Linked DNA regions of Desulfosporosinus acidiphilus SJ4. The protein of the gene in region 1 interacts with the protein of each later gene in a pairwise test. Links are inferred from orthologs where the notes say so. Each region holds a gene or a part of one and is shown in the gene's direction. Other genes may lie near its edges. The genes, in order: DESACI_RS18085 and mobA.

Evidence for each region.
Region 2: the proteins of DESACI_RS18085 (region 1) and mobA interact in binary tests that used the Escherichia coli proteins (3 or more experiments, as listed by UniProt). The link is inferred for Desulfosporosinus acidiphilus SJ4 from one-to-one orthologs.

The regions. Positions count from the first base shown.
Region 1 is NC_018068.1:3,946,777-3,950,048, reverse strand. The notes cover bases 126-3,073. They hold DESACI_RS18085 (molybdopterin molybdotransferase MoeA), read left to right. Parts: upstream 126-966; coding sequence 967-2,181; downstream 2,182-3,073. Other genes in these bases: DESACI_RS18075 (Na/Pi cotransporter family protein), read right to left, coding at 2,727-3,073; mobB (molybdopterin-guanine dinucleotide biosynthesis protein B), read left to right, coding at 2,183-2,704; DESACI_RS18090 (flagellar assembly protein A), read left to right, coding at 126-774. Outside these bases: more of DESACI_RS18090, read left to right, coding at 1-125; more of DESACI_RS18075, read right to left, coding at 3,074-3,272. UniProt on the Escherichia coli protein: Catalyzes the insertion of molybdate into adenylated molybdopterin with the concomitant release of AMP.
Region 2 is NC_018068.1:814,797-818,108, forward strand. What follows is about bases 175-3,162. They hold mobA (molybdenum cofactor guanylyltransferase), read left to right. Parts: upstream 175-1,355; coding sequence 1,356-1,970; downstream 1,971-3,162. Other genes in these bases: fdhD (formate dehydrogenase accessory sulfurtransferase FdhD), read right to left, coding at 1,960-2,745. UniProt on the Escherichia coli protein: Transfers a GMP moiety from GTP to Mo-molybdopterin (Mo-MPT) cofactor (Moco or molybdenum cofactor) to form Mo-molybdopterin guanine dinucleotide (Mo-MGD) cofactor.

The DNA.
Region 1 (3,272 bases):
ATTATGGGCGGCAAGACCTTTATCGGAGAGAAATTTGTTGCTCGTTCAGAACTTCTCCGCACTTTGACCGATATGAAGGAACAACTAAGCAGCTGTTTGGCCAATACGGCTGCCTTGATAAAGGCATCAGGGGCGAGTAATCTAAAACCTGGCCAATGTCTGAAGCTGATTTTGGAAAAGCAATATACCAATCTCCCTAAACTGTGTACACGAATTGAGAAATTTATAATAGATCACAAAGATGACGATATGGTTTCTGAAGGACTCATTGTTACGATTCAAACAGCGAAACGGTTTTTAGTCGGTTTGGGACCTCTTGAACTACAATCGGTGCCGGCCTTGCAGCGAGTTGACCAAGCTTTGGGACAGTACGTAGAAAATATGTCAGTTGAGATTCCGGAAAAGATCACCCTTGAAGTTGCTTATTTGCAAGGAGCAAACGTTGAATGCGGCGGTTCATTTAAGTGTTCAAAAGGAATTTACAACTCTGAAATTCATATTGTGGAAGATGTCATCATTGAAGGCGTATGCCGGGGAGGGAAAATCTTTGCCGGAGGTAATGCTAAGATCAATGAATTAGGCGGCTCAGGAGTCAGTGCTACCTACGTTCAAATAGGCTCCGACAGTCGTCTTTCTGTGTCTTATTGCCATCAAAATGTGGTCGTGACCGTTGGTAAAGAAATTATACAAATCGAAGAAGATTGCAAACAACTGGAAATTTACCGAGAGAATGGTCGGGTTCAAGTCGAAAAACTCAAGGCGAATCCCATGTAATTTCAGATCGATGGTGACGCGGGCTGAGCGTGAAGCGGGGACGGTCCTTTTAACACAAATGTGTTAAAAGGACCGTCCCCGCTTCACGGCGCTCCCCCGCTTCACGCCTTTGACATTGATTGGGAATGCCGTTACACTAAAGAAAAATAATGAAAAGAGTGTTTAGAGAGGAAAAATTGAGATGGTATGTGTATGAAAGTTATGATTGAGTTAGAAGAAGCTAAGGAAATGGTTTTGAAGGCAACTAAGCCTGTGGAACATGAGATAATTTCCCTAGTCAATGCTTTTCAGAGAGTGTTAGCCCAGGATATAAGTGCGCCGATGGATATGCCTCCCTTTGATCGTTCTCCCTTGGATGGCTATGCTTATCAAGCTACGGGGTTAGAAGATATGCCTCTGCTATTAAGGGTAGTGAGTGAAATTCCAGCGGGGACTTTTTCAGAGCGAAGAATTATGACCGGAGAGGCTGCAAGGATCTATACGGGTGCACCAATCCCTCCCGGGGCAAATTGCGTAATACGCCAGGAAGATACGGAACGTGATGGTGATCAGATAAAAATCGCGCGTCCTCTAATGGCCGGCCAAAATGTTGTGCGCCGCGGAGAGGAGATTAAGGAAGGAGAACTTCTTCTAAAGCAAGGTTTTTATTTGACTCCCCCGGCGATTGGCCTCCTGGCAGCGGTGGGTTGGGATCAAATTACGGTATATAAACGGCCGCGCGTCGGTTTACTTTCTACCGGGTCTGAACTCATGGATGTTGGTCAGCCCCTGCTTCCTTCGAAGATCTATAACAGCAACAATTATACACTGCGCGGTATGCTTCAAAATGCCGGGTGCGAGGTTATCTCAATTCCTATTGTTTCCGATCAAATTGAAGATACATTAGCTGCTTTAGAAAAAATGGCAGATACAGATATGGTGATTTCAACCGGAGGAGCATCTGTAGGGAATTTTGATATTATGCGGCATGCTCTTGCCCAATTTGGATGCGAAATGTTTTTCTGGAAGGTCAATCTAAAACCCGGAACTGCTGCCTCTGTAGGGCTCAAAGGGCAGAAATTATTTTTTTCTCTTTCGGGAAATCCAGCTGCCGCCGCAGTAACCTATGAACTCTTAGTACGCCCGGCCTTGCGTAAGTTGGCAGGTCATTCATGTTTCGAGAATAAAGGGATTTTAGTCAAAATGGCTAATGGTTTTGCTAAGGGAGGAAGGCAACGGCGTTTTTTAAGAGCCAGGGCAGTGTTTAAAGACGGAGAAGTATGGGCGGATTTGGCGTCTGCCCAAGGATCAGGAGTTCTTCGTTCCATGATTGGCAGTCAACTGCTGGTAGACGTGCCGGCAAATCACGGTCCGGTGAATCCGGGAGAAATATTGCAGGCAAATTGGATAGAAGCTTGGGAGAATTAAAATGGACGAAACCTTAAAGAAAACTTTAACTCCTGTAATATCTATCGTCGGCGGTGGCTCTAATTCAGGAAAGACAACCCTACTGGAAAAATTAATTCGCGAGGCGAAGCAGCGGGGTTGGAGAGTAGGAACCCTGAAACATGACATCCATGGTTTTGATCTGGATCAGCCGGGCAAGGATTCCTGGCGGCATGCTCAGGCCGGGGCAGATATCGTGGCAATAAGCTCACCCCGAAAAATCGCAGTTATGGAAAGCGTCAGTGAAGATCAGCCCCTTGAAAAGGTCATTGACAGAATTCAAGGTGTCGATGTGATCTTTACAGAGGGTTATAAGTCAGGGGACAAACCAAAGATTGAAGTCTTCCGCTCATCGGTACACCAAAAGCTCTTTTGTCGGCCGGAAGAGCTGCTAGCTATTGCCAGTGATGTATCGTTTGATCTTGGAATTCCGACGTTTAGTTTAGACGATGCCTCGGGGATTTGTGATCTAATAGAGTCTCTCTATGGGATTGAAGTAAGATAGAATTATTATTCAGCGAAAGGACTTAAGGAAGAAGCCTTTTCAATAGTTGAGCTGACTTGGCTAGAAGGGGAAAGGCTAAGAGAGAAGAAAGAATATTAAACAGGGTATGAGCATTGGCCACCTGTCGAGAAAGACTTCCTCCCATTAGTTTAAGTCCTTCAGCCATGGGGCTGAGAAAAGGCAGAAACAGCAAAACACCAAAAAGGTTGAGCAAGACATGAAAGAGGGCCACTCTTTGCGCAGCTCTGGAACTGGCCAGTGCAGCAAAGACGGCGGTAAAACAGGTTCCTATATTAGCTCCGAAAATAAAGGCCAGTGCGGTGGGGAGAGTTATCCTGCCATTTTCCGTCAGTACCATGACAATCCCGGTTGTTGCGCTGGAAGAATGAAGCAAGGCTGAAAGGAGAGTTCCGGCAAGAACTCCTTTGAGATGGTTATCTCCCAGCTGCTGAAGAAACTGCCTGATGAATGGCTTGTCGGCGAGCGGTGCCATGCCCGCTTGAAGCATAGTTAGGGCAAAAAAGAGAAGGCTCAGACCGAAGACGGACAAAAAAAGATAGCGAATTCG
Region 2 (3,312 bases), 3.1 Mb from region 1 along the record:
AACTGCTCTGCTGGCTGACGTTGTTTTGCCGGGGGCAAGTTACGCAGAAAAGACAGGAACCGTTACCAATACAGAGCGCAGGGTCCAAATGGTTAATCAGGCCATTAAACCCTTGGGGAACGCCAAGACTGATGGGGAAATTATCTGTGAACTTGCCAATCGGATGGGTTATCCATTCCCCTATTCTTCCGCGGCAGAGGTTATGGATGAAATTGCTCAGCTCACTCCTCAATTTGCCGGTATTTCTTATGCCCGACTGGGTACCCAAGGACTGCAATGGCCGGTTCCCAGTATGGAGCACCCTGGAACTAAGTTCTTGCATGAAGGAAAATTTAATAGGGGCAAAGGACTTTTCGTTCCCTGTGAAAATCAACCACCTAAAGAACAGCCTGACGCAGAATACCCATTATTGCTTAGTACGGGGCGGAAACTTTCCCTTTACAATGTGTTTACTCAAAGTTCAGAAGGGTTAGTTAAAAACTCTCCGGAAGAGTTGGCAGAGCTTAACCCTGCTGATGCCAAGCAACTGGGAATAAGTGACGGTGAAGTTGTCAAGGTGGCCTCTCGTCGGGGTGAGCTGAACACGAAGGTTAAGGTAACAGAACGTGTACCTTTGGGTATGATATTTATGACACTTCATTATACGGAGTCGCCGACCAACGTTCTAACCAACGGAGCCTACGATAAAGTCACCAAGACGTATGAGTACAAGGTTTGCGGAGTAAAGGTTTCAAAACTTTAATAAATGAATGAAAACAGGGTCTTCGATGTTCGAAGGCTCTGTTTCTTTGTAAGGATTGACCATATTAGAAGTTTTCTCTTTGAATCAATGATCACGTTAAGTCTGGTTTACTACGTGACATAAGGAGTTTGAACTAGTATATTGTAAGGTATTAAAGGGCTGGCAGTTTAGGAAATCCTTTTGCAAGTAAGGCTAATACGTGTGAAGACAGTGTCTTTGTCCTACTATCAGAAAGTATAACTTTTGGTTAAATACTGCAAGAAGAGTTTATACGTGCGAAGACAGTGTCTTCGTCCTCTGGCATAAGTGCAACTAACCTGCCGCTTTCGCCAGAGGCTTAGCGCCAGCTAAGTTTTCTTTATCTAACATAAGAGGGATTAACCTGCCGCCTGCTAAGTTCTCTTTAATCTAATTCCTTAACGAATAAAAATGAAGTTTATACAGTTTTTAAGTGGGGCTGTACCGGAACTTGGCAGCACCCTTATTGAGTCCCCATCTGAAGCCCCGATGTTCAGCTTTAGCTGAACGAGTTCATTAAATTACCGATTTATGAAAACATACGTTATGATGATTCTTTAGAAAAGTAGGTTAGATAAGTGGAGGTTTTTAATCAGTGACAGACCTTGGCATGAAAAGACCACAACCCAAGCTAGAGGCCACAGGAATTTTATTGGCGGGAGGAAAAAGTTCACGCATGAAAAGGAATAAGGCCTTCCTGGAATATGATGGCAAGCCTCTTGCGGGGCGTGCTATAGAAGTTTTAGATGCGGTATTTTCCGAAGTACTGATTAGCAGTAATGATCAGGAACTTTACAAGAGATATAATTTCCCCGTCATCCAAGATGAACTACGTGATCAAGGACCTCTGGCAGGACTATATCAGGGTTTGAAGGCCGCTACCTTTAAATCTGTTTTTTTTGTTGCCTGTGATATGCCGTTTCTGCAAATAGAGCTGATTCGTTTTCTGTTTCGTTGGGCATCGGATTATGACATAGTAGTTCCCCGGATCGGTCCGGTAATTCATCCGCTTCACGCTTTTTATAATCGGAGCTGTCTCCCTGGGATTATAAAAAATCTTGAGGCCGGACGCCTCAAGATTAGGGATCTGTTTCAGGATTACTCTGTCAAATATGTGGATGAAATTGAGCTTAAAGGTTTTTCTGATTTAAGCCAGGTGTTTTGCAATGTGAATACTCCTGAGGATTGGTCCGAAATCCTTAAACCATAATTCGCTCAGGACAAGTATAAATATTCAGACGTTGCTCCCGGGCAAAGCCAATAATGGTGATGTTTAAGGCTGACGCCTGGGATATAGCCATATCAGTTGGCGCTCCGCGGGCAATAAGAATAGGAACCTTCATTTTGGCGACTTTAAGAAGAATTTCCGAAGATACTCGCCCGCTAAAAAAAATAACATGGTTATCCAGTTGTAAACCAGAACGAAAGGCACTGCCATTAAGTTTATCAAAAACATTATGCCGCCCGATGTCATAACTCGTTAAAACCACTTGGCCTTGATACCCCACACCGCCGCTATGAATTCCTCCCGTTGCTTGAAAAAGCGGAAGGGGAGACTGCAAAAAAGCGGTATAACCATAGGCTTCTGTAAGCGTGATACTGTGTTTTGAGGTAAGAGGCTTTACCATCAGTGCGTCGTTGGCAAAGCAAAATGAAGCTCGGCTTTTTCCACAGCAAGCCGATACAAAACGTTTGGTCATTAGTTCCTTTTGCAAAAGACAAGGTTTCCCCTCTACCCAAACTAAATGGTCCTTAGGATCTTGACGAATTTCAGAAATGTCCTCAGGAACTCGAATAAAACCTTCATTTAGCAAAAAACCCAGGGTGAGTTCTTCAATTTGTGAAGGGGAGCATAATAAAGTAGCGATTTCTTCTCGATTAAAGTGAATAGTTAAGGGAATTTCTTGAACCACGCAGTCTTCAACCTGTTCGAGCTGCAGTCCTTTTGCTTTTAATATGGTATAAGTCACTATTTCGTTTTTCATGTCAACCTCCTCATACCTTCTACCTCCTAGTTTACATTATTTTTAGAAAAACCAAAATCTTTTTTTAATGTCGAAATAATAGCGTTTTTATGGATATTGATAAAGGAATTTTGAAATCATATCTCGAATGAATACATAATAAATGGTTACAACGATACAAACTAATTAACAATTGAATGCTCCGAAGCTGGTTTTCCTAAGGCAAGGCTATGGCGACCAGACAAGTGTCTTAGACACTCGGGTATTGCGGGAAACTGTAATATCTCCTATTGGAAAGGAGTCTGTTGAACAGGAGGAAGTAATCCCCCGGTTATTTACAGACCGTGTATTTAAGAACAACTTGGCAATTGCAGCGCAAACTATACTTGCGCCGGCCAAGTTTTTTTGTGCTAGAGGAAAGTAAACTTTTGGCAGTATACCGCAAGAAGGGTTAATACGTGCGAAGACAGTGTCTTCGTCCTCTAGCATAAGTGTGCAAGGCAGATACTGTTCATGGACGATAAGTTCACGAGCTTGCTCACCACACCGCAGTTCATTATGCATACTCCTGTAGTGTGGATTGGCTAA